Regions from separate parts of the Bacillus sp. ABR genome, predicted to be linked through region 2. Evidence: riboswitches for the same ligand, from Rfam matches in the RefSeq annotation. Region 2 holds a riboswitch; each other region holds the start of a gene.
The links. Region 2 has a riboswitch for S-adenosylmethionine ahead of metK (methionine adenosyltransferase). Riboswitches for the same ligand answer to the same signal wherever they lie in the genome.

Region 1 (7,283 bases), on a different contig from region 2:
AGGACTTGAGATCGCAAGAAGATTCCATTCAATCGGCTATCATATTTTAGCGACAGAAGGAACGGCGAATTATTTAAAACAAGCCTACATTCCATCAAGTGTCGTCGGCAAAATCGGAGAGGAAGGCAAAAATCTTCTCGATGTCATTCGAAACGGGGAAGCGCAATTTGTCATCAACACCTTAACAAAAGGAAAACAGCCGGCAAGAGACGGCTTTAGAATTAGACGTGAATCTGTTGAAAACGGAGTGGCCTGCTTAACGTCCTTAGATACAGCAGAAGCCATTTTAAGAGTGCTTGAGAGCATGACATTTAGAGCAGATGAAATGCCAGAAGTGAAAACGAATGCTGAGGTGACAGTAACGATATGAAAAAAGCATACTTGACGGTCGTCTCGAACCGAGAGATCGCTGATCATATTTACGAAATGACATTAAAAGGTGACCTTGTGGACTCCTTTCAAACGGCTGGACAATTTCTTCATCTAAAGGTCAGTGAATCCATGACACCGCTGCTGAGAAGACCGATCAGTATTGCCAACATTCATGCCGAGCAAAAAGAAGCAACCATCATTTACCGCGCAGAGGGAGAGGGCACAAAGCTCCTCTCCCAAAAGCGGGAGGGAGAATCAGTCGATGTATTAGGGCCGCTTGGAAACGGGTATGATCCTTCAGTCGTCCAGCCCGGAGAGACGGCATTACTAGTCGGCGGCGGAATTGGCGTACCGCCTCTATATGAACTGTCCAAGCGTTTAACGAAAAAAGGCGTCATCGTGAAGCATGTCCTCGGCTTTCAATCGAAAAAGGATGTATTTTACGAGGAGAAATTTCAAGCACTCGGTGATACGTTTATTGCAACGGTTGATGGCACATACGGTACTAAAGGCTTTGTAACAGGTGTGATAAAAGAGCAAAACCTGAGCTTTGATGTGCTGCTTTCCTGCGGTCCAACACCTATGCTAAAAGCGCTGAAAGACACGTATCCTGATAAGCCCGTTTATATTTCGATGGAAGAACGAATGGGCTGCGGAATTGGTGCGTGCTTTGCATGTGTCTGTCATACCGATCAGCTCGACAAACCTTACGTCAAAGTCTGTCTTGATGGACCTGTTTTTAAAGCAGAGGAGGTGGCGTTGTCATGCTAAACGTTGAGTTACCGGGATTATCTTTAAAAAATCCAATCATCCCTGCATCAGGCTGCTTCGGGTTCGGGAGAGAATTTGCATCCTTATATGACCTATCATTGCTAGGCGGTATCATGATCAAAGCCACAACCCTTGAACCGAGATTTGGCAATCCCACGCCAAGGGTAGCCGAGACAGGAGCTGGTATGCTTAATGCAATCGGCCTTCAAAATCCGGGTCTAAAAGGCGTGTTTGAAAATGAGCTGCCTTGGCTTGAACAATTTGATACACCTATTATTGCGAATGTTGCTGGCTCACAGGTTGATGATTATGTGGAAGTAGCCAAGCAAATCAGCCAAGCAAAAAATGTTCATGCCCTTGAACTGAATATTTCTTGCCCAAATGTGAAAACAGGCGGGATTGCCTTTGGTACAGATCCAAATATGGCGGCGACATTGACAAAAGCGGTCAAGGAAGTCTCTTCTGTACCTGTCTATGTCAAGCTGTCACCTAACGTAGCCAATATTGTGGAGATTGCTCAAGCGATTGAAGCTGCTGGAGCAGATGGACTCACCATGATTAACACATTAATCGGTATGCGTTTAGATTTAAAAACAGGGAAACCTATCCTTGCCAATAAAACAGGCGGATTATCAGGACCAGCTGTCAAACCGGTCGCTGTGCGCATGGTACACGAGGTGAGTCAAGCGGTTTCTATTCCGATTATCGGGATGGGCGGGGTGCAAAGTGCTGAAGATGTACTTGAATTTTTACTAGCAGGTGCAAGTGCAGTAGCTGTCGGCACAGCCAATTTTGTGAATCCATTTATTTGCCCGGAAATTATTGAAGAGCTGCCAAAAGTGTTAGCAGCATATGGTTATTCATCTGTAGAGGAATGTATCGGAAGGAGCTGGAAACATGAAGCACTTGCCCATCATCGCGCTTGATTTTCCATCAGGCAAGGACGCGCTTGCCTTTTTAGACCCTTTTGAAGGGACACCATTATTTGTGAAGGTAGGCATGGAGCTGTTTTACCAAGAAGGTCCTGCCATCATTGACGCACTAAAAGAAAAAAATTGCCGTATTTTCCTTGATCTGAAGCTTCATGATATTCCAACAACGGTGCAAAAAGCGATGAACCGGCTTGCTGCACTTGGTGTTGATTTGGTCAATGTGCATGCTGCTGGCGGGAAACGAATGATGCAGGCTGCGTTAGAGGGACTTGAAAGCGGAACCCCTGCTGGGCAAAATCGCCCGGGCATCATTGCAGTGACCCAGCTGACTAGTACGTCAGAAGACATGATGAGAAATGAATTACTCATTGACCGTCCGCTGCAAGAGACTGTTATCCGGTACGGACAATTAGCATATGAAAGTGGGCTGGACGGGGTTGTTTGCTCTGTTCATGAATCTAAAGCACTTCATGAACATATTTCACCATCCTTTCTCACTGTAACGCCAGGAATTCGCTTACCGAATGATCAAACCGATGACCAACAGCGCGTGGCGACACCGGCCTATGCAAAAGAGCAAGGTGTTTCACAAATCGTTGTTGGAAGATCAATCACAAAAGCTGATAAACCAATAGAAGCCTATCATCAAATTTTGAAAGAGTGGGAGTGACTGCCAGATGAAATCAAAAATCGCGAAACATCTATTACAAATCAAAGCGGTCTCATTAAAACCAGACGAACCGTTTACATGGGCGAGCGGTATAAAATCACCGATCTATTGTGATAACCGCCTGACATTGTCATATCCAGAAGTGAGACACGACATTGCTGAAGGTCTAAAAGATTTGATTCTCACTCATTTCAAGGGAGCAGAGGTTGTCGCGGGTACTGCAACAGCAGGCATTCCTCATGCGGCATTAGCAGCAGACCGCTTGAACATCCCGATGTGTTATGTCAGAAGTAAGCCGAAAGCACATGGAAAAGGAAATCAAATTGAAGGGGCCGTATCAAAAGGCCAAAAGGTTGTCGTTGTAGAAGACCTTATTTCCACAGGAGGCAGTGTACTTGAAGTGGTCGCTGCTCTTCAAGATGAGGGCTGCGAGGTACTAGGAGTTGCCGCGATCTTCACATACGGACTGCCAAAAGCAGCGGCAGCCTTTCAAGAAAAAAATATTCCATATGTCACTCTAACAGACTATGACACATTGACAGACGTGGCACTTGAACTGAAAGCGATTGAGCCTGCTGCGATGAACAAACTAAAACGCTGGAGACAAGATCCTTCCTCTGAATCTTGGATGGAAGAAACGGTCTGAAAAGTGAAAGCCCATCGTTAACAAAAACTGTGCCTGCCCGCACAGTTTTTTGTTTAGGTAAAAATAGTAAAATAGACTCAAATTTTAATAAAAACTAATCCTATCAATAAAGTCGGGTTGACTTTTGTTTGAATTGTGTTAATATTTAAGACAAATTGAAACTCTTATCCAGAGAGGTGGAGGGACTGGCCCGATGAAACCCGGCAACCTGCGATTCGCAAGGTGCTACTTCCTGCAAAATGATTCTATTTTGAAAGATAAGGAAATCGTGAGCTTCCTCATCTTTCTTTCGGACTGAAAGAAAGTTTTTTTATTTTAACGGTGAGGAGGAAGAGGAGATGGAAGTGAAACAAAATCAGGATGAGGACTTAGTAAAGCATATGCAAGAACTGATTGGGGATATGAAATTCGGTTCAATTACGTTAATTGTTCAGGACGGTCAAGTGATTCAAGTGGAAAAGAACGAAAAAATTAGATTGAAGTAGTGCGGAAAAAAGCAATATGAGCTGTACTCCGGAAGGGGAGAAATCATGTTAACTTATGAAAATTGGCAAGAGCCGTCCATTACATTTCAAGAAGATGATTTGTATAAAGGAGCCCTGTCTGTACTGAAATGGGCGTACGGTCATTATGGTGACCAGCTCGTATATGCGTGCAGCTTTGGGATTGAGGGCATCGTTCTGATTGATCTGATTGCAAAAGTAAAAAAAGATGCGAAAATTGTCTTTTTAGATACAGGTCTGCATTTTAAAGAAACATACGACACAATTGATGCAGTAAAGGAAAGATACCCGGGTTTAGACATTGAATTGAAAACGCCTGAGCTGACGGTTGAACAGCAAAATGAGCAGCACGGTGAACAATTATGGAAAACAAATCCTCAAAGCTGCTGCCATATGCGTAAGGTCATTCCTTTGCAAGAAGCCCTATCTGGTTATCCAGCTTGGCTTTCCGGTTTAAGAAGAGAGCAGTCACCAAAACGAGCAGGGACGAATTTCTTAAATAAGGATGAAAAATTCAAATCAGTGAAAGTATGTCCGCTTATCCATTGGACGTGGAAGGACATATGGAGATATGCATCTAGAGAAGAACTTACTTATAATCCGCTGCATGACCAGGGATATCCAAGTATCGGCTGTGCACCGTGTACACAGCCAGCATTTACTGCAGATGATCTGCGTTCTGGCAGATGGTCAGGCACAGCAAAGACAGAGTGCGGATTACATGAGTAAGGGAGCATAATGTATGGAAATCGCCGCAATTTTATTTAGTCTATTCTTTGCTTTAAACATAGGCGCAAGCGGAGCAGCTGCTTCTATGGGCATTGCGTACGGGTCAGGCGCGATTCAAAAGCCCATTTATGCGCTCAGCGTTTGTGCAATTGGGATTTTAGCAGGTTCAGTGATTGGCGGCGGTGAGGTCGTCAAAACGATCAGCTCTGGTATTATGCCAGAATCAGTCATTACACTTGAGATCGTTTGTATTATCATTGGTTCTGCTGCACTATCACTTTTCATAGCGAATCTGATGGCGATTCCTTTATCAACAAGTGAGGTCACAGTAGGGGCTGTGGTTGGTGTTGCCGTCGCGTATAAAGTATTGTTTGTGAAATCCATTTTAGTGATTGTGGCATTTTGGGTGATCATCCCGATTTTCGCCTTTCTTTTTACCTTTGCTGTCGTCAAAATCATCAGAATGTTCCCTAAACGGAAGCTGTCTAAAAAAGGCACAGCTATTTTATCTGTCGTGTTAATCCTCAGCGGATTTCTAGAGGCGTTTTCAGCTGGTATGAACAATGTCGCAAATGCGGTCGGTCCGCTTGTCGCGTCAGGCGTTTTGTCAGTCGGGCAAGGAACTCTTTACGGCGGGATCTTTGTTGCACTTGGTGCGCTTTTGCTTGGGAGAAGGGTACTAGAAACAAACGGAAAGAAAATCACCCGTTATCAAACGGGCGAAGGGATTTTACTTTCGAGTACCGGTGCCGGGCTTGTCATCGTCAGCTCTATTTTTGGGCTGCCTGTTCCGCTTACACAAATCACCTCCTCGTCTATTATCGGGCTTGGAATGGCAAAAGGCGGGCCAAACATTTTTCACAAACATGTTGTGAAAAAAATGCTGAAAGTGTGGGTGGTGTCACCCTTCTTATCACTCAGCCTATCGTATTTGCTGGTGAGCCTTTTCTTAAAAGGAGACTATTACTCTATCTTTATCATGATGAGTGTACTGCTTGCCTCACTTGGTGCGCTGAGTCTGATGAAGGCAGTCAAAAATGAGAGCAGCTCTATTCATGAACAGGGCGGCGGGATTTAATCACAAATCCGACTATTAACATCTAATAAATATGAACATTGAGAGGAAGATGAACAAATGAGTTTAACACCACATGGTGGCGTATTAATTAATCGAGTAAATGAAGAATATGATCTCAGCACAGCTGCAAAGGAAATTGAACTAGATGCGATCTCCTTTGCAGACCTTGAACTCATTGCAATTGGCGGATATAGTCCAATTGAAGGGTTTTTAACAAAAGCTGATTATGAAGCAGTTGTGAGCAGTATGCGGCTAGCAAGTGGTGTCGTTTGGTCTCTTCCTATTACACTGCCAGTGACAAAAGAAAAGGCGGCGGAAATCCATCAAGGCGATATCGTGCGCTTATCTTATAATGGAACTGTATATGGGGTCATTGAAGTAGAGGATCAATACACACCAGATAAGGAAAAAGAAGCGGTAAATATCTATAAAACTGATGACCGCAATCATCCAGGCGTGAAAAAATTATTTGAACGCGGTGATACTTACATTGGCGGGAAAATTACACTGACGAAACGCAGTGAAAAACCATTCCCTCAATTTACGTATGAGCCAGAAGAAACAAGACGTCATTTTAAAGAAAATGGCTGGAAAACCATTGTTGGTTTCCAAACAAGAAACCCGGTTCATCGTGCGCATGAATATATTCAAAAAACAGCATTAGAAACGGTCGATGGTTTATTCTTAAATCCTCTTGTCGGTGAAACAAAATCTGACGATATCCCGGCAGATGTGAGAATGAAAAGCTATCAAGTGTTATTGAATGGTTATTATCCAAAAGACCGCGTCTTTTTAGGTGTTTTTCCTGCTGCAATGCGTTATGCTGGACCAAAGGAAGCGATATTTCACGCGCTTGTTCGTAAAAATTATGGCTGCACCCATTTTATTGTCGGAAGAGATCATGCAGGTGTTGGTGACTATTACGGCACATACGAGGCGCAGGAACTATTTGATCAATTTACAAGCGAAGAAATCGGCATTACTCCATTAAAATTTGAACACAGCTTCTACTGTAATACATGTGAAGCGATGGCCACACCAAAAACGTGTCCTCACGACAAAAGCGAGCATGTCATTCTTTCAGGTACAAAGGTTCGAACGATGCTGAGAAACGGTGAATTACCACCAAGCACGTTCAGCCGAAAAGAAGTCATTGAAACATTAATCGAAGGATTAAAAACGACGGTATCTTAAAGGGAGGGTATGACATGAGCAACGAACATATCGTGTGGCATGATGCATCTATTACAAAAAAAGAATATCAACAGAAAAACAATCATACGAGCGGCATTATCTGGCTTACAGGTTTAAGCGGATCAGGTAAATCAACGATCGCAAATGCAGCTGCAAGAGAGCTGTTTGAACAAGGCTATCAAGTCACCGTTCTTGACGGCGATAACGTGCGGCACGGACTCAATAAAGATCTAGGGTTTTCAGATGACGACAGAAAAGAAAACATCCGCCGAATCGGAGAAGTGGCGAAATTATTTGTGGAGCAAGGTACGATTGTCATCACTGCTTTTATTTCTCCATTTCAAGAAGACCGCCACATTGTCAGACAGTTAGTCGAAGATGGGGAATT
Region 2 (7,283 bases):
ACATGATGGCATATTTAGAAGGAGAGAAAGGGATTTATGGAATACAAGGCGGTACGTATCGTTTAGTTGAGGCATTTGAGACACTGGCAAAAGAATTAGGCGTTCAGATTCACCTCAATGAACAAGTGAACAAGATTCATGTGAAGGATCGGCGGATCAAAGGAGTGGAGACGGATCAGCAGATGTATGAGGCAGATCAAGTCATTGCAGGAGCAGATGCGCTGACTGTATACCGTCATCTTATAGATGAAAAAGACCGTCCTCGTTTTTTAAATCAAAAACTGGCTGGTATTGAACCGTCGTTGTCGGGCTTTGTTCTCTTATTAGGTGTACCTAAAGTCTATGAACAGCTCGCTCATCACACTGTGTTTTTCCCTGAGGATTATGAGCAAGAATTCAAAGATATTTTTCAGAAAAAACAACTGCCTCAAGACCCGACGCTCTACATATGCTATTCAGGTCATTCAGAACCAGCTTTAAGCGGAGGACTGGGAAGAAGCAACCTGTTTGTACTGGCCAATGCACCTTATGTGACAAAAGAGCAAGATTGGGACATGCTAAAGGAGACATATCGTCAGCATGTAAAAAACAAATTAATGGAAAAAGGCCTTTTTGATTTGGATGAGCTGATCGAATATGAAGGGGTTCAAACTCCGCTCGATCTGCAGCAGAAAACGGGGGCATATCGTGGGGCCATTTATGGCATGTCTTCAAACTCGTTCAAACAGGCGTTCTTTCGCATCAATAATCAGTCAAAGGACATTGAAGGACTTTGGTTTGTTGGAGGAACAAGTCATCCAGGCGGCGGCACGCCAATGGTGACAAAATCAGGCCAGCTTGTCGCAGAAGCGATGCTGAAGCAATGGACGTAAACAGAGATGAAAAGGAGAGAAATCGAGTGATTGTGGAAAAAAGAAGGTTTCCGTCGCCCCATCCGCATATTCACTTATATACAGTGACCTATGAGGCAGATGGACTTCGGATGAAAGGACTGCTCGCTGAGCCGGCCGGAGAAGGTCTCTACGACGGCTTTTTGTACTTACGAGGCGGCATTAAAAATGTGGGGATGGTCAGACCTGGCCGGATTGTGCAATTTGCTGCGCAGGGTTTTGTCGTCTTTGCTCCCTTTTACCGGGGAAACCAAGGAGGCGAAGGGAACGAAGATTTTGCCGGAGAAGATCGAAAAGATGCTTTTGCTGCCTTTCAGCTGTTAAAGCAGCACAAAAAAGTGAAGAAGGATCGCATTCATATCTTTGGTTTTTCGCGAGGCGGTATTATGGGCATCTGGACCGCTGTAGAAATGAAACAGGAGGCGGCTTCCTTTGTCACATGGGGAGGCGTCAGTGACATGAAACTTACTTATGAAGAGCGTGTGGATATGAGACGGATGATGAAGCGTGTGATTGGTGGTCCGCCGCATAAGGTGCCAGAGGCATATGAGAACAGAACCCCTTTAAATGATGTGGATAAAATTGAAGCACCTGTCCTGATCATCCACGGAGAAGAGGACCAAAATGTATCGATTGAGCATGCATATTTGTTAGAAGATGCACTGCGCCAGCACGGGAAGTCTGTGGAGACGTGGTATTTCCATGGATACAACCACTATTTCCCGCCGCAGCATAATCGAGAAATTGTGAGAAGGCTGACCACATGGATGCACAGCCGAAAAAGCGGAAATGTGTTAAAATAAGCAGTATAACGAAATATAGAAAGTAGGGGGATTTTCATTATGGGAATGCCTGTTGAATTTAATACAATGATTGTCACAAAGGGAAAAGAGACAAGAATTGAAGAAAATGTATTTGAACTCATGAAGGATGGATACCGCATTTATCCGTTAAATATTCCACTTGAGGTGCGCAAAACGAAAGACGGAGAAAAAACTGGGACAGCACATGTTGAAAAGCTGGAGCTGACAGACAATGTCACGAAGGTGACGTACCGTCTTGTGTCATTGCATTCAACAAACTAAAAAAGCTGAGGGATTGAATCTCCTCAGCTTTTTTCATTTGGTTATACGAGTGGTCCGCCTTTGGCTTCAATGTCACTTGCCGCGTGACTGAATTTTTGGAAGTTCTTTTTAAATTCATTGGCAAGGAAGTGTGCTTTTTCTTGATAAGCCTTTTGGTCATCCCATGTTTTAGCAGGTTGAAGCACTTCGTCTGGTACACCAGGAATATGAAGCGGGATGTGTAATCCGAAGATGTCATCAGTAATCATTTCAGCATTATCAAGGTCACCTTCGATTGCTGCCTGAACCATTGCTCTTGTATGAGCGAGATTCATTCGTTTGCCTGTGCCATAGCCTCCGCCAGTCCAGCCTGTATTCACAAGGAATACTTTAGCACCGTGCTCATCAATCTTTTTGCCGAGCATTTCAGCATAGACGTGAGCTGGAAGCGGGAGGAATGGTGAACCGAAGCACGTAGAGAAAGTCGTTTCTGGTGATGTGACACCGCGCTCAGTTCCCGCTAATTTACTTGTGTACCCACTCAAGAAATGGTACATTGCCTGTTCTTTTGTTAAACGGCTGATTGGAGGTAAGACGCCAAACGCATCAGCTGTTAAGAAAACAATGGCAGATGGATGTCCTGCGATACTTGGTTTCACGATGTTATCAATCATTTCGATTGGGTAAGCAGCGCGTGTATTTTCAGTAAAGAATGTATCATCATAATCCGCTTCACGTGTTTCTTCATCAAGCACAACGTTCTCAAGAACTGATCCGAAGCTGATCGCTTTGTAGATCTGTGGTTCTTTTTCTTCACTTAAGTTCACACATTTCGCATAGCATCCGCCCTCGATATTGAAGACCCCTGTGCCAGACCAGCCGTGTTCATCGTCTCCGATCAGCTTGCGGCTTGCGCTTGCAGAAAGCGTCGTTTTCCCAGTACCTGAAAGTCCAAAGAATAAGGCTACATCGCCTTCTTGACCTACGTTTGCTGAGCAGTGCATGGATAAAATATCTTGCTCAGGAAGCAGGTAGTTCATCACAGAGAAAATGGACTTTTTCATTTCTCCTGCATATTCTGTTCCACCGATAAGAATCGTGCGTTTTTCAAAAGAAACGATGATAAACGTTTCAGAGTTTGTGCCATCTGTTGCAGGATCTGCTTTGAAGTGCGGTGCAGATAAGATGGTGAAAGGTTTTTCATTTGAAGAAGGTGTTGACCCGTCAGGTCTGATAAATAGCTGCTTGGCAAAAAGATTGTGCCATGCGAATTCGTTTACAACTGTAATCGGCATACGATATCTTTCATCAGCGCCTGCAAACCCTTCAAAGACGAATAGTTCATCACGTTCTTTTAAGTATGACACAACCTTTGTATATAAACGGTCAAATGCTTCTTTGGAGATCGGCTGGTTGACTTGACCCCAATCGATTTTATGTTCAGAGCTTTCTTCTTTGACGATAAATTTATCTTTAGGCGAACGTCCTGTGTAGGCTCCAGTTGTCGCGCGGACAGCTCCTGTTGATGTTAAAACGCCTTCATTACGTGCCAAAATCTTTTCAACAAGTTTCGGAACAGATAAATTTTGGTGCGTATTTTCTAATGAGAGCAATGACTGCAAATCTTCTTTTAAATCCACTGAGTTCATAAAAAAACCCTTCCTTTACCGTTGAATTTGTTTGTTTCGATTAGTATAACACATTAATAATAATAGTCTATACTATTTAAAAATTTTTGTGTGTGTTTTTTCATTTCTGCTATGAAAATATGCTTTTTGGTGATGCTAATAGTGAGGAGAAAAAAGAGGGAGATAATTCTTATGAAGCATTGACATGACGCAAGGGTTTAAGATAAGATATCTTATTGAACGGATACTCTTATCCCGAGTTGGTGGAGGGACAGGCCCGATGAAGCCCAGCAACCGGTTTCTTATGAAAAAGGCATGAACATGCTGAGAAACCAAGGTGCTAACCTGATGCAAGGTACAAGAACACCTTGAGCGATAAGAGTGAAAGGCATGCGATCTCAGACCCTTTCCTCGCAATGAAGGAAATGGTTTTTTTATTTTTGGGATATCATATGAACAAATTGCCAATAACATCTCTAATATAAACGTTATTAAATATAAGAGGGAACGAGTTCCGTATCATATTGGAGGCCTCATCTTGGGATGATGTGGTCTTGTACAGGAGGAAATAGCCATTATGAGTCAAAATCGTCGTTTATTTACTTCAGAATCAGTGACAGAAGGACATCCGGATAAAATCTGTGATCAAATTTCAGACAGCATTTTGGATGAAATTTTAAAGAAAGATCCAAATGCACGTGTTGCCTGTGAAACTTCTGTTACAACCGGTCTCGTATTAGTAAGCGGTGAAATTACAACGTCTACTTATGTCGATATTCCAAAGACGGTGCGTGACACAATTAAGGAAATTGGCTACACACGTGCGAAATATGGTTTTGATGCGGAAACATGTGCGGTCCTTACATCAATTGATGAACAGTCTGCTGATATTGCGCAAGGTGTAGACAAAGCGCTTGAAGCACGTGAAGGAACAATGACTGAAGAAGAAATTGATGCGATTGGTGCAGGTGACCAAGGATTGATGTTTGGTTTTGCCAACAACGAAACCGAAGAGCTCATGCCGCTGCCGATTTCCCTAGCGCATAAATTATCTCGCCGTTTAACAGAAGTACGTAAGAATGAGACACTTGCATACCTTCGTCCAGACGGAAAAACACAAGTCACAGTTGAATATGATGAGCAAAACAAACCAGTTCGTATTGACACAGTGGTTATTTCTACGCAGCATGCACCAGAAGTGACGCTTGAACAAATCCAAAGTGACTTAAAAGAGCATGTCATCAGCCCTGTCGTTCCAAGTGAACTGATTGATGAACAGACAAAATACTTTATTAACCCAACTGGCCGTTTCGTGATCGGTGGACCTCAAGGGGATGCTGGTTTAACTGGACGTAAAATCATCGTTGATACGTATGGCGGATACGCTCGTCATGGCGGTGGTGCTTTCTCAGGTAAGGACGCAACGAAGGTTGACCGTTCTGCGGCATATGCTGCTCGTTACGTAGCGAAAAATATCGTAGCTGCTGGCCTTGCAGATTCTTGTGAAGTACAGCTTGCTTATGCAATTGGTGTTGCACAGCCTGTATCGATTTCAATTGATACATTCGGAACAGGAAAAGCTTCTGAAGAGAAATTAATTGAAGTGGTTCGTGCAAACTTTGATCTTCGTCCAGCTGGCATTATTAAAATGCTTGACCTGCGCCGTCCGATCTACAAACAAACAGCTGCATACGGACATTTCGGCCGTCACGACTTAGATCTTCCGTGGGAAAAAACGGATAAAGCCGAAACACTTCGTAAAGAAGCATTGGGACAATAACAACATAGAAAACCGCTTATTTTAAGCGGTTTTCCTTTTGATTAAAAAAAAATCTACAAAAAGCGAAAAAATGTGAAACAAAATCGGACAAAATACTGTCTAATTATAGGTCTACTTTTAAGAAATAACATAACGTGGAGGCAATAATATGTGTGGGTTTGTTGGTGTATTTAATCACCGTCCATTGTCCGAAACTACTGAACAGGAAGAGCTAATTAAACAAATGAATCGTCTCATCGTTCATCGCGGTCCGGATGATGAGGGTTACTTTCATGATGAGCATGTAGGATTTGGATTTAGACGTTTAAGTATTATAGATGTTGAGCACGGAAAGCAGCCGCTTTCTTATGAAGATGAAAAGTACTGGATTATTTTCAACGGAGAAATTTATAACTATGTTGAGCTGAAGGAAGAGCTTGTGAAAAAAGGCTATACATTCAGCACAGATTCAGATACGGAAGTACTTCTTGCCACATACCGTCATTATAAAGAAGAAGCGGCTTCAAAGCTTCGCGGCATGTTTGCATTTTTAATTTGGGATAAAGAAGCGCAATTATTATATGGCGCAAGAGATCCTTTTGGCATCAAACCGCTTTATTTTACACAAATGGATGAGCAAGTGTACTTTGCGTCTGAACGCAAAAGCTTGATGGCAGTGAACGAGAACATTTTATTTGATGAGACATCCTTACAGCAATACATGTCATTCCAGTTCGTACCTGAGCCAAATACACTTGATCAAAAGGTGCACAAAGTAGAGCCTGGTCATCAGTTTACTTTACGCCCAGGACAGGAGATTGAATTTAAGACTTACTGGAAAGTTCAATTCAAGCCTGAACAAACACAAGAACAAAAGCTGATTGAAGAAGTCCGCGATGCAATCTATGATTCTGTGAAAATTCACATGAGAAGTGATGTTCCTGTTGGTTCATTCCTATCAGGTGGTATCGATTCTTCTTTCATCGTATCTGTCGCAAAGGAATTTCATCCTGAGCTGAAGACGTTTTCTGTTGGTTTCCAGCAGGATGGCTTTAGTGAAGTTGATGTGGCGAAGGAAACGGCTGATAAGCTGGGCTTACAAAACTTCAGCGCTGTGATTTCTCCTGAGGAATATATGAATGAGCTTCCGAAAATTGTTTGGCATTTAGATGATCCTTTAGCTGATCCGGCGGCGATTCCATTGTACTTCGTGGCAAAGGAAGCGAAGAAACAAGTGACGGTTGTTCTTTCTGGTGAGGGAGCAGACGAGCTGTTTGGTGGATATAATATTTACCGTGAGCCGCTTTCTCTTAAACCATTTGAATCTGTTCCATCTATGCTGAAAAAGCTTCTTCTTCGTCTGGCGCGCTTAATGCCAGAAGGAATGAAAGGAAAAAGCTTTATCGTCCGCGGCTGTACACCATTAGAGGAGCGTTATATCGGTAATGCGAAAATCTTTGAAGAGCCAGTAAAGAAAAACCTCTTAAAGCAGTATGATCCGAACATTACATATCGTGATGTGACGAAGACATACTTCGAGGAAAGTGCAGGCTATAGTGATATTAACAAAATGCAATATGTTGATATTCATACGTGGATGCGCGGTGACATCTTACTGAAAGCAGATAAGATGACAATGGCGAATTCCCTTGAGCTTCGCGTTCCATTCCTTGATAAGGTCGTATTTGAAGCGGCTTCTAAAATTCCAGAAGAGCTGAAAACAAAAGATGGCACAACGAAATATTTATTGCGTAAAGCAGCAGAAGGCATTGTGCCTGATCACGTGTTAAACCGCAAGAAGCTGGGCTTCCCTGTTCCAATTCGTCATTGGCTGAAAAATGAGATGAACGCTTGGGCGAAAGACATCATTAAAAACAGTCAAACGGACGAATATATTAACAAAGCGTATGTGCTTGATTTATTAAATGAACATTGTGCTGGT
Region 3 (7,283 bases), on a different contig from region 2:
GGTTTTTCCTTTTGCACAGCTTCAATCAATGTTTGAGGTGTCACCTTGATGCCGAGGTCGACTACTTGAAAGCCGTTATTGCTCAAAATGATGTCCACAAGGTTTTTCCCGATATCATGGACATCTCCTTTTACGGTCGCAAGAAGAATCTTTCCTTTCCCGCTCGCATGCTGCTTTTCCATATATTGCTCAAGGAACGAAACAGATGCTTTCATGACCTCTGCCGATTGAAGCACCTCGGCGACAATCAGTTCGTTTTGATTAAAAAGACGACCAACCTCAGCCATTCCCTGCATTAACGGACCATTGATAATATGAAGCGGCGATTCATATTGCTCCAAAGCAAGGGATAGATCATCGATGAGACCTTCTTTCGTTCCTTCGACGACGTAGAGCGCCAGCCTTTCATCAAGTGATAAGGAGACCTTTGGTTTTTTCTCCGTTTTCTTTTTGCCGCGGTAAAATTGGGTGAATTCAGCCAGTGTTTGGTCATTTGTTTCATAAAGTAAGGTTTCAGCTAGTTTGATTTCTTCCTTTGGAATGGAAGCGAAGCGTTCAAGCTTTTCTGTATTCACAATGGCATAATCAAGCCCTGCTTGCACGCAATGATATAAATAGACGGCATTTAAGATTTCTCTGCCTACAGGCGGAAGTCCGAAAGATACGTTGCTGATGCCTAAAATGGTGAGGCACTCAGGCAGGGTTTCCTTGATCATTTTAATGCCTTTGATCGTTTCTTCAGCGGCGCCAATATATTGCTCGTCTCCAGTGCCTACGGGAAAGACAAGCGGATCAAAAATGATGTCACTTGCAGGAATTCCATATTCCTTCGTTAACAAATCATGCGAACGTATAGCAATTTCAAGCTTTCGTTCTGCTGTCACAGCCATTCCTATTTCATCAATTGTGCCAACAACAAGTGCACCGCCATATAGCTTCACAAGAGGAAGAATCTCTTCAAAACGTTCCACGCCATCCTCAAGATTAATAGAATTGATGATGGCTTTCCCTTGAGAATAGGTGAGTGCCTTTTCGATCACGTGTTTATCCGTTGAATCAATGACAAAAGGGGCTTTCACCTTTTTCATGGCTTCTTGTAAAAAGCCTTCCATGTCTGCTGCCTCATCACGGTCTGGATCGGCGAGACACACATCAACGACGTGAGCGCCATTTTTCACTTGAGCACGAGCAATTTCTGCTGCTTCTTCAAACTTTTGTTCCGCAATGAGCCGTTTGAATTTGCGAGAACCAATGACATTGGTCCGTTCGCCTACAAAAAGAGGACGCATTGAATCCTCATAAATAAGGGGCTCAATTCCTGATACGGTATGCTGCGGTGATTCGCGAGTGATATGACGCGGCTGAATCGTGCGTACTTCATCTGACAATGCTTGAATATGTGCAGGTGTCGTTCCGCAACAGCCGCCGACAATATTTAACCAGCCTTCCTTAGCAAAGGCGGCGATTTTTTTAGCAAGAGAAGCAGGGGATTCATGATATTGGCCTTCTTCATCTGGGAGACCAGCATTCGGATAGCAGCTCACCGCTGACTTTGCGATGGAGGAGAGCGTGCGGATGTGGTCTGTCATAAATTCTGGACCAGTCGCACAGTTCAGGCCCACACTGATGGGTTTCATATGCTCAAGAGAGATATAAAAGGCTTCGATATCCTGACCAGCAAGGGTGGTGCCCATTGGTTCAATCGTTCCTGATACCATGAGTGGTAATTGAATGCCCATCTGCTGAAAGGCTTCCTGAATCCCTTTGAATCCAGCTTTTACATTCAGCATGTCTTGGCTTGTTTCTAAAAGAAGGGCATCACACTTTCCGTCAATTAGAGCGCGGGCTTGTTCTTCATAGTTTCTGACGAGCTCACTGAAGGTTGTGCCGCCTGTTACAGATAATGTTTTCGTTGTTGGGCCCATTGCGCCTACAACAAAACGTGGCTTATCCGGTGTGGAGAAACGGTCTGCTTCAGCCTTTGCCAGCTGTGCAGCTCGAACATTGAGTTCATAGGCAAGGTGGCCAAGCCCATATTCATCAAGGACGAGCTTTGTCGCGCCGAACGTATTTGTTTCAATGAGATCGGCACTTGCTTCGAGGTATTCCCTATGGATCGCACGGATGATGTGAGGGGCTGTCACATTCAAATACTCGTTACAGCCCTCATACTCTTCTCCGCCAAAGTCCTCTGCTGTCAGGTTGGCGTTTTGAATCATTGTGCCCATTGCACCATCAAGGACGAGGATGCGTTTTTTGAGCTGTTCAGTGATAGTTGACATGGATGTTAGACTCCTTTTCTTTCTGATGGATGTAGGTGGTCAGTTCTGCTGTTAAATCTGATCGAAGGAAAGGAGTAATTAAATAAATGCCATTAAACAATTCGCAGGCTGTATCTAATAAAGAGCGGGCAATCGCTAAACCTTCTGCTCGCTGCTTTTCTTTATCCTCGCCAGCCTTAGCCATAATGTCACGAATAGAATCAGATAATTTGATGCCGGGAATTTCGTGATGAATAAACTCTGCATTTCGGCTGCTTGTTAACGGCATAATGCCGATGTAAATAGGTTTATCCAAGTGGCGGCTTTCCTCATGAATTTTCACAAGCTGTTCTTCAGAATAAACAGGCTGTGAAATAAAATAATCAGCGCCGTATTCGATTTTTTTCTCAAGACGTTTGACCGCTTTATCTATATGACGCACATTTGGGTTAAACGCGCCAGCCACTGAAAAATTGGTCTTTTTGCCAAGAGGCTTTCCTGAGAAAGAAAGGCCTTCATTAAATTGCTTGATGAGACGAATCAAATCAAAGGAGGTTAAATCATACACAGATGTTGCACCTGGGAAGTCTCCAATTTTAGATGGATCGCCTGTGATCGCTAAAATATCGGTTAATCCAAGAGTGTCGAGCCCCATTAAATGGGATTGTAGCCCAATCAAATTACGGTCGCGGCATGTGATATGAACAAGAGAACGCATATCAAGCTGCTGCTTTAATAATGCGCCGCAAGCGACATTGCTAATACGCGGAGTTGCAAGAGAATTATCGGCTAACGTTAACGCATCAATGCCAGCATTCTTTAATTCATTTGCAGCAACGAGAAATTTTTCGAAGTTCAGCTTCTTCGGTGGATCGAGCTCTACGATAATCGATCGTTTTTTCACAGCCAGCTCATCAAGACCTGGTTCAGTGCGCTGATCTTGGATGGAAATGATTTCTTCTTTTAACACCTTCACTTCTTTTTCAGTGATCGGTGCTAAATCTTTGACCGCTTCAGCCATTGCGCTAATATGCTGAGGTGTTGTTCCACAGCAGCCTCCGATAATGCGTGCGCCCTGATTTCTAAATTCAAGTGCACTTTTTCGGAAATAATCGTTATCAGTATCATAGACGAGTCTGCCTTCTTCAAGAGAGGGGAGACTACTGTTAGGATAGACAGATAAATGCGAATTTTCTAAAAGTGGAACGCCTTCGAGTGCCTGAATCATGTGATAAGGGCCCAGCCTGCAGTTGATGCCGACGACATCTGCACCAAGAGATGATAACTCAGATAAACCATCCTTCAGCGGGGTACCATCTTGCAAAACGCCTTGTTCATGCATAGATACGTTCATGACAATCGGGAGAGTCGTTTCTTTGCGAGCAATTTGGAGAACAGCCTTTGCTTCTTCTATGTCATAATACGTTTCAAGCAATAATCCGTCAGGCTCTTCATTTAATAGGATATACAGCTGCTCTCTAAAGCTTCGTTTGATTTCTTCTATAGAGTAGGCATTTTTGTTAAACGTTCGAATGCCGCCAATTGTTCCGAGTACATAGGCAGAGCCAGCGGCTGCTTTTGCAATTTGTACCGCTTTTGTATTGATTCGTTTCGTTTCTTCCTCTAAGCCGTAGCGGGATAGTTTAATATAATTCGCACCGTATGTGTTCGTTTGGATGATGTCAGCGCCTGCCTGCACATAAGCTTCGTGCACGCGTTTCACTTCATCCTCTTTCGATAAATTTAATTCTTCAAAACAGCGGTCAATGCCGTAAGAGTATAAAAGTGTTCCCATCGCTCCGTCAGCTATCAGTACGCGATTTTGTAAGTCTTGTAATAGGCCCATTGTATTCCTCCTTATTTCTATGTAACAAAAAAAGCCTTCTGATAAGAAGAAGACTTTTTGGCTGTATCGTAATTCTTCTCCTTATCTTCCAAGCAGTTGCTTGCTGGATTTAGCACCTTGGTCATAGAAAATAGATTTCTACTACACCGGTTGCTGAGGCTTCACAGGGCCAGTCCCTCTGCCTCTCTTGATAAGAAAGCAATATGAACATGTCAATGAATTGAACTTCCATCAACTGTAACGAAAAATGCAGAAATAATCAATGGAAAATTTGAAATTTATCGAAAATTTATAAATTGGACATCAATCGGCAAATCAGCCTTACGCATAAGAGAAATCACCTCTTGTAAATCATCTTTATTTTTCCCTGTCACACGCACTTGGTCATCCTGAAATTGTGATTTCACTTTGATGCCAGACTGCTTGATGAGTGCGTTGATCTTTTTAGCGTTGTCTTGATCAATCCCGCTGATCAGCTTCGCACGCTGGCGTACTGTACCGCCAAGAGCATGCTCGGTTTTTCCGTAATCGATGTTTTTAGTTGGCACATTTCGTTTGATCAGCTTTGTCACAAGTACATCTTTTAGCTGCTCAAGCTTGAAGTCATCATCAGAAATGAGAACAAGTTCTTCTTTTTCGAGAGAAATATCACTTTTACTTCCTTTAAAATCATAACGGTTTTTAATTTCTTTCAGCGCTGCTTGAACAGCGTTTTGCACCTCAGGCAGTTCGACTTTCGATACAATGTCAAATGAGCTTTCTTTTGCCATCACACATGACCTCCAAGTATTGATATTGCGTCTATTTTATCATGCCAATAGGCGAAGAAGAAACTTTATCGAAGAGATGAGGCAAAGAGTTCAGCCGGCTGCGGTATAAATCGTGACCAGTTTGTCCACTTTAGCTAACAGAACTAGAGATGTTCATGCGGGGAGAAGTATAGTAGAATAAAGTGAATCTAAAGATGAACGAACGCTCTTTTATGGGCAGATAGGAAGGAAGAGAACATGAGACCAGGTGAGCAACTGACCTTGCAAATAGAGAACGAAATGGAATACGGCTACTTTTTGACAGATGGTGAAGATTCGGTCCTCCTGCACCGCAGTGAAATGACAGAGGATCTTGATGACCGAGATGAAGTAGAGGTCTATTTATATGTAGATCATGAAGAAAGACTCGCTGCCACAATGAAAATCCCTACAATTAACGCACATACATACGGCTGGGTAGAAGTTGTAGACGTGGTAGAAGACATGGGCGCATTTGTCGATGTTGGACTGTCAAAGGATGCACTTGTAGCAACAGAACACCTCCCGCCATTTGAGGAAGCATGGCCGAAAAAAGGAGACAAACTCTACTGTATGCTGAAAGTCACAAGTTACGGCAGAATGTTCGCAAAACCAGCCACAGAAGACGTGATCAGTGAATTGTTTACTGAGGCACCAGAAACCTTAATGAACAAAGAAATCACTGGAACAATCTATCGTTTAATTGCGACAGGTTCTTTTATGCTGACAGATACAGGCGTGCGAGGGTTTATTCACCGCACGGAACGAAAGGAAGAGCCAAGACTAGGATCGACCGTTACAGGACGCGTTATTGCAGTGAAAGAGGATGGAACCGTGAACGTTTCTCTGCTTCCTAGAAAACAGGATGCATTATCTGTCGATGCAGAAGAAATTTTAACCTATATGAGAACAAGAAACGGCGCCATGCCTTACGGAGACAAAAGTGATCCAGAGGATATCCGCGAAAGATTTCAAATGAGCAAAGCAGCCTTTAAACGAGCACTAGGTCATCTGATGAAAAATGATCTCGTTTATCAAAAAGAAGGCTGGACATACGAGAAAAAGTGAGCATTTGCTCACTTCAGCGTGCAGACAAACCCTCGCATTCGGTGTCAGTCCTGCGTGCCGGTGCTCACGAATGTCAAATTCGCTCCGGTACTCGTCCTTCCTAGGGCTGCAAAGGTTTTCAGGTCACGCTGAAAAGAAGACAAAGTTCTAAAATAAAGTTCATTTTAGCCCTTTGTCAATGATCTAAAAGTGAGCATTTGCTCACTTTTTTATTTTTGTCTTAAATAATGGATTTTTTCTATGAAAAAAGTCATGAAAACCTTCACTATATCATTGAAACAACGCCCCTCAAATCCGATAAAAAAGGAGTAAGGATGATAAAAGGAGTGTGTTTTTGGATGAAAGTGAAGATTTCATTGCTTCTGATGGCAGCTATGCTTATGGTGCTCGCCGCATGCAGTAATCACCAGGAGGGGTCGCCAAAATCAACTGCGAAGCATATTGGCGTTATGCTCACAGATGATGGTCTTGGTGATCAATCATTTAACGATTCATCATTTAAAGGATTAGAAAAAGCACGTGATGAGCTTGGCATTGAATTTGATTATAGAGAAATTGCAGAAACTGATACATATGAAAAAGGGCTGACAGAACTCGTAAAAGATGGTAATGATCTCATTATCGGTGTAGGTTTTAGTATGCAAGAAGACCTAGAAAAAGTCGCAAAGAAATATCCGAAGAAGCAGTTTCTTCTGATCGATGCCGTATCTGAGCTGAAAAATGTGACCTCTGTGACGTTTAAAGAAGAGGAAGGCAGCTATTTAGCAGGTGCACTTGCTGCGATGACAACGAAAAGCGATGTCATTGGATTTGTTGGCGGTGTTGATGCAGACGTCATTCATCGTTTTGAACAAGGGTTTCAAAAAGGCGCCAAATCAGTCAATCCAAAAATCAAAATCTTATCTACCTATGCCGGTACATTTAGTGATGCAGGCAAGGGCGGTAAAATAGCCAAAGATATGATCAAAAAGAAAGCAGACGTTTTATATGCTGCAGCCGGTTATTCAGGTGTTGGTGTATTAAAAGAAGCGCAATCTCAAGGCAAATATGCCATTGGTGTTGACAGCGATCAGTACTATACTGCAGAAAAAGCTGTGATTTCATCTATGGTAAAAAAAGTCGATGAAGTGGTCTATCAATTCAGCGAACAGGTCGTCAAGAACAATCAAATTAAAAGCGGACATGTTGTCTATGACTTAAGCAATGATGGAATCGATATGGCAAAAATCCGGATCTTAAAAAATGCTGAGACACTGACCAAAAAATTAAATGGTCTGAAGCAGACGCTTCTAAAAGAAGAGGGGGGCGCATCATGAGCTT
Region 4 (7,283 bases), on a different contig from region 2:
GATGCTGCCTTTTGTTACTTCATATTTAGGGTGACCCATAATTGCAGCAGATAAAGTAGATTTACCTGTTCCGTTTGGTCCCATTACTGCGTGGAATTCTCCACCTTTTATCTCGAGGTTTACACCCTTTAAGATTTCTTTCCCTTCAATCTCAACGTGCAAGTCCTTAATTGTTAATGTCGAAGCAGTCATATATCGATACCTCCAAAATAATCATTATTCTCAATTTATTCTCATTCTAATTTTATAACAAATTAAAACTGAATACAACACATTCACGATAAGCGTGAGAGGATGCTCTCAAAATTCTAACAAAAAAAGCAGGTAGATAAAAGGATTTATGTCGAAAAGACTGTTTTCATAAAGAAAGGGCGGGAAACTGTTCTCCCCGCCCCTCAGCTATTATTAGCCTCTTATATTCATTTTTGCGAGCTGTCTTTTCTCATCTCGATAGGACTGCTCTCGTTTATATTCCACTTTCATCCTTAAGTCATGGTCTCTTTCGTACTCTGCATAGCTCATGCCATGAGCTTGATGCATGGCCTTTTCCATCTCGGCGGTATAATCCAATCCCAGTGTACTATGGTCCGAACAAATAATAAACCATTCCCTTCCTTGAGTGTAGCTTTATTGTAGCAAACGTATGCGGCTTCACTCAAAAGGGATATGACGCTCTATGACGTCATATTTTCTCACACATTCGGTTGAGAAGTACTCAACTCCTTGATATGGAAAAATACCTTGTTTTCCTTCTTTTAATGCGTCTGTCCTCCAAATTCATCAATACATTGCTGAACGACAGTGATTCCTTGGCTTAGTGCTGCCCCGCCGCCAAAAGCTGCCGCCACGCTCACAACCTCTAGCAGATTCTCTTCTGTCGCCCCTTGATCGAGCGCTCCCTTTGTATGATAAATCATGCAGTATTCATCCTGTGCATGAATACTGATGCCGAGGGCAATCATTTGTTTTTCCTTTTGCGTTAATGAATCGCTTTGAAAGCACTGCTCCGTAAATTCATTAAATTTCTTTCCAAACACCGGCATTTTCTTCTGGAATTCACCCATTGCGGTTTTATAATCAGTCAGTGATTGCTGCATGGATCCGCTCATATGCTGTTCATTCATTTTGATTCCATCCCTTCAGGTCATTTGTACGTTTTTATTATGAGCGAGATTTGAAAAAATACACAAAAAACCTCGCTTTGAAAGAAGCGAGGTCGAAATGTTGTTATTCAGATACAGGCAATACTGCACCGTCATATTTTTTGTCGATGAATTCTTTGATTTTATCAGAGTGAAGAACTTCCATTAATGCCTTGATCTTATCTGATTTTTCGTCACCTTTGCGAACCGCAACGATGTTTGCATATGGATTGTTCTTTGTTTGCTCAAGTTCGATTGAATCTTTTTTCGGATTCAATTTATTTTGGATCGCATAGTTGACGTTGATAAATACAGCATCGCCTTCACTGTTTTCATAAGCTTTCGCAGTTAATTCAGGCGCGATTTTTTTGAATTTTAGGTTCTTTGGGTTTTCTTTAATGTTCTTTACTGTTGCGTTGATTGTATCAACCTTTGGATCAAGCTTGATGACACCAGCATTTTGCAGAAGGGCAAGCATACGGCCTTGTTCAGCTACGTTGTTTGTCATGATGATTGTGCCGCCGTTTGGAATATCTTTTACTGATTTGTATTTCTTAGAGTAGATACCGAAAGGCTCAAGGTGAACCGCACCAGCACTCACTAGGTTATAATCTTTGTTTGATTTATTTTCTTCGTTTAAGTAAGGGATATGTTGGAAAAAGTTCGCATCCACTTCTTTTTCAGCTAACGCTTTGTTGTACATTTTATAATCGCTAAGCACTTTCACTTTTAAATCGTAGCCTTTTTCTTTTAGAAGTGGTTTTGCTTCTTCAAGAATTTCGGCATGCGGCGTTTTTGAAGCGGCAACCGTAATGGTTTTGCTTTCACTTGCGTTATTAGATGAACCGCACGCAGCTAAAATACCTGCAAATGCTAGAAATAGTGCACTTAAAATCAATTTCTTCATGAATAAATCCTCCCTTAACGTTTATCAATTTTATTTGTAATCAAATCACCGATTATTTGAATAATAAAGACGATGATGAGAATAAACACAGTGGCTACAAGTGTGACATCTGTATTACCAGATTGGTACCCTTCCACATAGGCGAGGTCACCAAGTCCGCCTGCTCCAATTGCACCTGCAATCGCAGTAGAGCCAATTAGAGCAATCGCTGTTACGGTAATACCTGAAATAAGGGCTGGCAATGATTCTGGCAGCAATACTTTGAAAATGATTGTTGACGTTTTCGCTCCCATTGATCGTGCTGCTTCAATGACTCCTTTGTCTACCTCACGCAGTGCAATTTCGACAAGACGTGCATAGAATGGAGCTGACCCTATGACAAGGGCAGGGAGTGCTGCATTAGGACCAAGAATCGTATGCATTAAGAATTTCGTGAACCCTAGTAAAAGAATAATTAAAATGATAAAAGGAATCGATCTGAAAATGTTGACGACAGCGCCGATGACAGCATTAATCGGTTTATTTTCCCAAAGACCGCCTTTACTCGTTAGAAAGAGTAATAGTCCAAGGATAATACCAATGGCAAAGGCAAATGCCAATGAAATCAGTGTCATATACACCGTTTCACCTGTTGCACTCCAGATGACGTCTAAATCAACGTTCGGAAACCATTTCTCAAACATGTGTCATCACCTCGATTTCAACCTGTTTGCTTTGGATATAGGCGATGGCTTTTTCTACCTCAGTCTCTTCTCCATTAATGTGGATAAAGAGTGTTCCAAACGCGCCTTCCTGCGTTTGAGAAATCTTCCCTTGAAGGATATTCACATCGACATTGAAGGATCGAATGATTTCAGTGATCAGCGGCTGCTCGGCAGAGTCTCCAATAAAGGACAACCGTACGACCTGACCTTCTTTTACTCGTTCTAAGACGTGCTCGATTGTTTCTTTCGCTTCCTCTGGTTCCGCAAGCTGTTTCACAAATCGCTTCGTCATTTCTTCCTTTGGCTGTCTGAAGACGCGTAATACTTCGCCTTCTTCAACAATACGTCCATTTTCCATGACTGCGACGCGATGACAAATTTTGCGAATGACGTGCATTTCGTGTGTAATGAGCACAATCGTGAGCCCTAGTCGTTTATTAATATCGGCCAAAAGCTCAAGGATTGAATCGGTCGTTTGCGGATCTAGCGCAGATGTCGCTTCGTCACATAGAAGAACCTTTGGATCATTCGCTAATGCTCTCGCAATGCCGACACGCTGTTTTTGCCCGCCGCTAAGCTGAGAAGGATACGCATTTTCTTTTCCTTCTAAACCGACCAATTTAATCAGTTCATTCGCACGCTCTCTCCGTTTCGATGTCGGTACACCTGCGATCTCAAGCGGGAACATAATGTTTTGTCTCACCGTTCTTGACCAAAGTAAATTAAAGTGCTGGAAGATCATGCTGATTTCTTGTCTTGCTTTCCGAAGTTTCGCATTCGATACTTCATTGATCCGGTTGCCTGCCACTTCAACAATTCCTTCTGTTGGCAGCTCCAGACCGTTTAATAGGCGAATAAGCGAGCTTTTTCCTGCACCGCTATACCCGATAATTCCGAATATTTCACCTTTATCAATATCCAAGTTGACGTCTTTCACGGCATCAACATTTCCGCTTTTTGAATGATACGTTTTTGATACATTCTGTAAATGAATCACAGTCTGATCACCTGCTTTCTTGCTGAATCTATAGGTTTCCATCACATACGTTATTTATTCTTCTTTCTGTCATGACTCTAGCCTGACGTCAGGTCAGTAAAAAAGACCTAACTGCAACGCAAGCAGAAAGGCCTTTTATGTCAATTACGCCTTTCTCTCATCTTTCAAAGCGCTGCGGCTTTGAGTGAATTGGCACCAATTTCAGCTATGCTGACGGTTGCCGGGTTTCATAGGGCACGTCCCTCCACCTCTCTTAATAAGAGAAAATATGTTGTTTTATGTGATGTTCATGTTTTTACTAACGTAGAATATCATGCTATCTGAGATATGTCAACGCTGTAAATCGCTAATTTCCAAGTAAACAACTACGTTATCATTTTTCGAAAAAAACCGTTCGTCAGCCAAAGCACTGCCTCTAGTCTAAGGAGCGCACGGAATGACCCTTTGACTTTGACTTGTCCTCTGCTGATTAACTGCTGTAAGGACATATCTCCATCTAATAATTGTAGAATCTCTTTCCTCTCACCATAAAAGATGAGATCCGATAACTCAATTGCAGGTAGTTTCTTCACTTCACCACGTTCATCCACAATCAATGTACAAGAGTCAGTTTCCGCCTCAAATGTAATCTTCAAGGATGATGATGAGAGCAGCGGTTTTAATAATAAACGCTGCCCTGTGTTACCATGGGCTTTCACATTTTCCACATGTATAACCTCCCTGTCATTTGGTTATACATAACATTTCTCTACAAACATCTTCTTGTCCTTTATAAATAACTCGACAAATTTTCAAATGAATTTCTTGAAATATGACAAAAAACCGCTTTATTTAGCGGTTTCAATCATTTCATGAAGATATGGAACTGAGTGAAAGGCATAGCCTTTTTGCACCAATTCTCCTTTTTTAAACAGTAGAAAGCAAGGAACACTCTCGATCTCAAATGCTTTTGCAAAGCCTGGTGAATAGTTTAAATTGTTTTCGTAAAATGGTACATCCGGCTGCATGGCGTCTACGACTGCCAGCATTTTCTTTGCCAGCTGGCATGTTCCGCAAAACGGTGTATATAAGTATAAAAGAAATAAATCGTCCTCTATCTCTTTGAATTCGTGTTCTTCAATCTCTTTCATAATACGTCCACCCTCATAAATATTTCGAATGAACATCAATGTTTGCAGCTAATAGGATAGATGCAATGTGGGCTGACGGTGAAGCGGCCACTTCGCGGTACGTTCTGTCGACAAAAAGATGAAGTGCTTCAGGGAATTCTTTTCGAAATTGCTTCCGCAGTTTGTCGCCTGCATCGTCACTGTCTGCTAATATGTAAACGTCTTTCCCCACTAAATCGTCCACAAGCTGGTCCAGCTTCGATGTACTGATCGTGCCATTGGTGCAAATGATGGTAACAGGTTCACTTATGACTTCTTTCAGCTTTTGTTTGTCTGTTTTACCTTCTACAATGATGACCTTTTCTATCTCGACATTCATCACGATCACCCGGCCCTTTTGACGTTGATTCACTTCTTCCTTAGATTACAATCTTTCATTCAGGTTGTAAAGATTGGGCGCCTCGTCATCAAAAAGACTGCAGTTTTTGTTCACTGCAGTCTCCTCTGTGATTAGCACCACCCATTTTCATCGTCACAGTCTACATATTTTTCTGTCCCATCGGTCAATGTATCCGTTAGACGATAAAAACGATTTTGATCATAGGAATATCCCGATTTCAGCTCATATTGGTTTTCACTAATCATTGTGCCAATCTCTTCATTTTGATGATAAAGCACCATGCCGCTTTCTTTGAATCGTCCAGTGACATGCTCTGTTATATCCACCTGTTCTTTTTGAAAAGACAAATTGGACACCCCCCATAAAGGTAGAGTGTCCAATTTCACATGAATTAGTCTTCTTTTGTCATTTCTTCATATTGCTCAGCAGTCATTAAGTTCTCGATTTCAGATGCATCAGCTGGTTCTACAACGATCATCCATGCTTTTTCATATGGAGAGTCGTTGACGAATTCTGGGCTGTCATCCAGCTCATCGTTCACTTCGACGATTGTGCCATTGATCGGTGCATAAAGTTCAGAAACTGTTTTCACTGATTCTACACTTCCGAAAGGCTCGTCCGCTGTGATTTTGTCTCCTACTTCAGGAAGCTCAACGAACACTATATCGCCAAGCTCAGATTGAGCAAAATGCGTAATACCGATACGCACCTTATCTCCTTCTACTTTGACCCATTCATGTTCTTCTGAATAACGTAAATCTTTTGGTGTGCTCATTCAATACCCCTCCAGTCTTTTCTTACAATCTATATTGAAGATACCACAATCTGAATGAAAGTTACATCATTTCCAGACGCTTTTAAATGTATCTTCGTTAAATCCAACTGTTACTCGTTTACCGTCTGTTGTAATCGGGCGCTTGATCAGCATTCCGTTAGACGCGAGTAATTCTAGCTGCTCGTCCTCTGACATTGCAGGAAGTTGATCTTTCAGCTGCAGCTCCCGGTATTTTTGTCCGCTTGTATTAAAGAATTTCTTCAGCTCTAAACCGCTTTTTTCGTAAAGGGCTTTTAATGTTTCTTTATCAGGCGTCTCTTCGACGATATGTATGCTGTTGATGTCTTTATTGTGTGCTTCAAGCCACTTTTTTGCTTTTCGGCATGTACCGCAAGATGGGTATTCGTAAAAATCTAAAGCCACCATTTTCACCTCCTGAAATTGTGACAACATTTTATCACAAAATATTTTAAAAACCTAAATGTATGCTTACAAAAAGGTGCGGAGTGATATCCGCACCTTTTAAGCCATCCTTATACGATATATTTCTCTGCTTCAAAGATTCGTTTTGCCACTTCACGCTTTTTGGCGATGACATTGATTGGAGTAAATCTTGTCAGCTTGCGAAGGGCTGACAGGCTCATGCGGAGTGAATCTCCTTCCTCCATCGCAATCAAGGATTCTTTTGCATGGGCTTCAATCTTTAAGAAAGCCTCCTGCGTGAAAATTTGTGTGTAAGCCAGCTTTTGAGCGTTCTTTTCTGCGCCTGATGCAGCGACTGCCTTTTCCGTACGCAGAATTGCTGATTCAGCAGCAAATATTTCATTGACTATATCGGCTATGTTCACAAGAATTTCTTGCTCTTTGTCTAAGGCTTTCCCGTATTTCATGGCTGCCATACCAGCTACCATTAAGGCGACCTTTTTCGCATGGGCGAGCAAATATTTTTCTTGATCGAGCGGCTGATCGCCTGGCTCTTCCGGCATCATCATCATTAGCTCTTCCTGTAAAGTCTGCGCTTTTTGAAGCAGCGGAAGCTCTCCTTTCATCGCTTTCTTCAAGAATGTACCTGGTACAAGCAAACGGTTGATTTCGTTTGTCCCTTCAAAGATCCGGTTAATTCGTGAGTCGCGATAGGCTCTTTCGACCTCGTATTCTTGCATGAATCCATATCCGCCGTGAATCTGCACGCCTTCATCCACAATATAATCTAACGTTTCAGAGCCAAGGACTTTACAGAGAGAGCATT

Region 1: another riboswitch for S-adenosylmethionine. It lies ahead of OIT90_RS11945 (DUF2292 domain-containing protein); the one in region 2 lies ahead of metK (methionine adenosyltransferase).
Region 3: another riboswitch for S-adenosylmethionine. It lies ahead of OIT90_RS15985 (bifunctional homocysteine S-methyltransferase/methylenetetrahydrofolate reductase); the one in region 2 lies ahead of metK (methionine adenosyltransferase).
Region 4: another riboswitch for S-adenosylmethionine. It lies ahead of OIT90_RS03950 (methionine ABC transporter ATP-binding protein); the one in region 2 lies ahead of metK (methionine adenosyltransferase).

What each region holds. Positions count from the first base shown of each region.
Region 1 is NZ_JAOYSL010000003.1:366,694-373,976, reverse strand. Features, by position in the region: gene carB (carbamoyl-phosphate synthase (glutamine-hydrolyzing) large subunit) at 1-370, shown strand, start outside; gene OIT90_RS11965 (dihydroorotate dehydrogenase electron transfer subunit) at 367-1,143, shown strand; gene OIT90_RS11960 (dihydroorotate dehydrogenase) at 1,137-2,069, shown strand; gene pyrF (orotidine-5'-phosphate decarboxylase) at 2,041-2,745, shown strand; gene pyrE (orotate phosphoribosyltransferase) at 2,753-3,391, shown strand; SAM riboswitch class I at 3,553-3,655, shown strand; gene OIT90_RS11945 (DUF2292 domain-containing protein) at 3,772-3,876, shown strand; gene OIT90_RS11940 (phosphoadenylyl-sulfate reductase) at 3,922-4,623, shown strand; gene OIT90_RS11935 (inorganic phosphate transporter) at 4,637-5,701, shown strand; gene sat (sulfate adenylyltransferase) at 5,759-6,895, shown strand; gene cysC (adenylyl-sulfate kinase) at 6,910-7,283, shown strand, end outside.
Region 2 is NZ_JAOYSL010000002.1:866,580-873,862, reverse strand. Features, by position in the region: gene OIT90_RS09905 (phytoene desaturase family protein) at 1-872, shown strand, start outside; gene OIT90_RS09900 (alpha/beta hydrolase family protein) at 899-1,693, shown strand; gene OIT90_RS09895 (DUF2584 domain-containing protein) at 1,733-1,975, shown strand; gene pckA (phosphoenolpyruvate carboxykinase (ATP)) at 2,017-3,603, opposite strand; SAM riboswitch class I at 3,830-3,964, shown strand; gene metK (methionine adenosyltransferase) at 4,160-5,362, shown strand; gene asnB (asparagine synthase (glutamine-hydrolyzing)) at 5,511-7,283, shown strand, end outside.
Region 3 is NZ_JAOYSL010000005.1:101,909-109,191, reverse strand. Features, by position in the region: gene metH (methionine synthase) at 1-2,282, opposite strand, end outside; gene OIT90_RS15985 (bifunctional homocysteine S-methyltransferase/methylenetetrahydrofolate reductase) at 2,266-4,107, opposite strand; SAM riboswitch class I at 4,186-4,304, opposite strand; gene OIT90_RS15980 (YajQ family cyclic di-GMP-binding protein) at 4,386-4,877, opposite strand; gene OIT90_RS15975 (CvfB family protein) at 5,115-5,963, shown strand; gene OIT90_RS15970 (BMP family lipoprotein) at 6,302-7,279, shown strand; gene OIT90_RS15965 (methyl-accepting chemotaxis protein) at 7,276-7,283, shown strand, end outside.
Region 4 is NZ_JAOYSL010000001.1:793,176-800,458, reverse strand. Features, by position in the region: gene sufC (Fe-S cluster assembly ATPase SufC) at 1-192, opposite strand, end outside; gene OIT90_RS03970 (YuzK family famiily protein) at 406-540, opposite strand; gene OIT90_RS03965 (carboxymuconolactone decarboxylase family protein) at 756-1,124, opposite strand; gene metQ (methionine ABC transporter substrate-binding lipoprotein MetQ) at 1,228-2,049, opposite strand; gene OIT90_RS03955 (methionine ABC transporter permease) at 2,064-2,732, opposite strand; gene OIT90_RS03950 (methionine ABC transporter ATP-binding protein) at 2,725-3,750, opposite strand; SAM riboswitch class I at 3,905-4,013, opposite strand; gene OIT90_RS03945 (SCP2 sterol-binding domain-containing protein) at 4,116-4,457, opposite strand; gene OIT90_RS03940 (thioredoxin family protein) at 4,578-4,880, opposite strand; gene OIT90_RS03935 (toprim domain-containing protein) at 4,894-5,238, opposite strand; gene OIT90_RS03930 (YusG family protein) at 5,370-5,606, opposite strand; gene gcvH (glycine cleavage system protein GcvH) at 5,651-6,034, opposite strand; gene OIT90_RS03920 (arsenate reductase family protein) at 6,101-6,457, opposite strand; gene OIT90_RS03915 (acyl-CoA dehydrogenase family protein) at 6,568-7,283, opposite strand, start outside.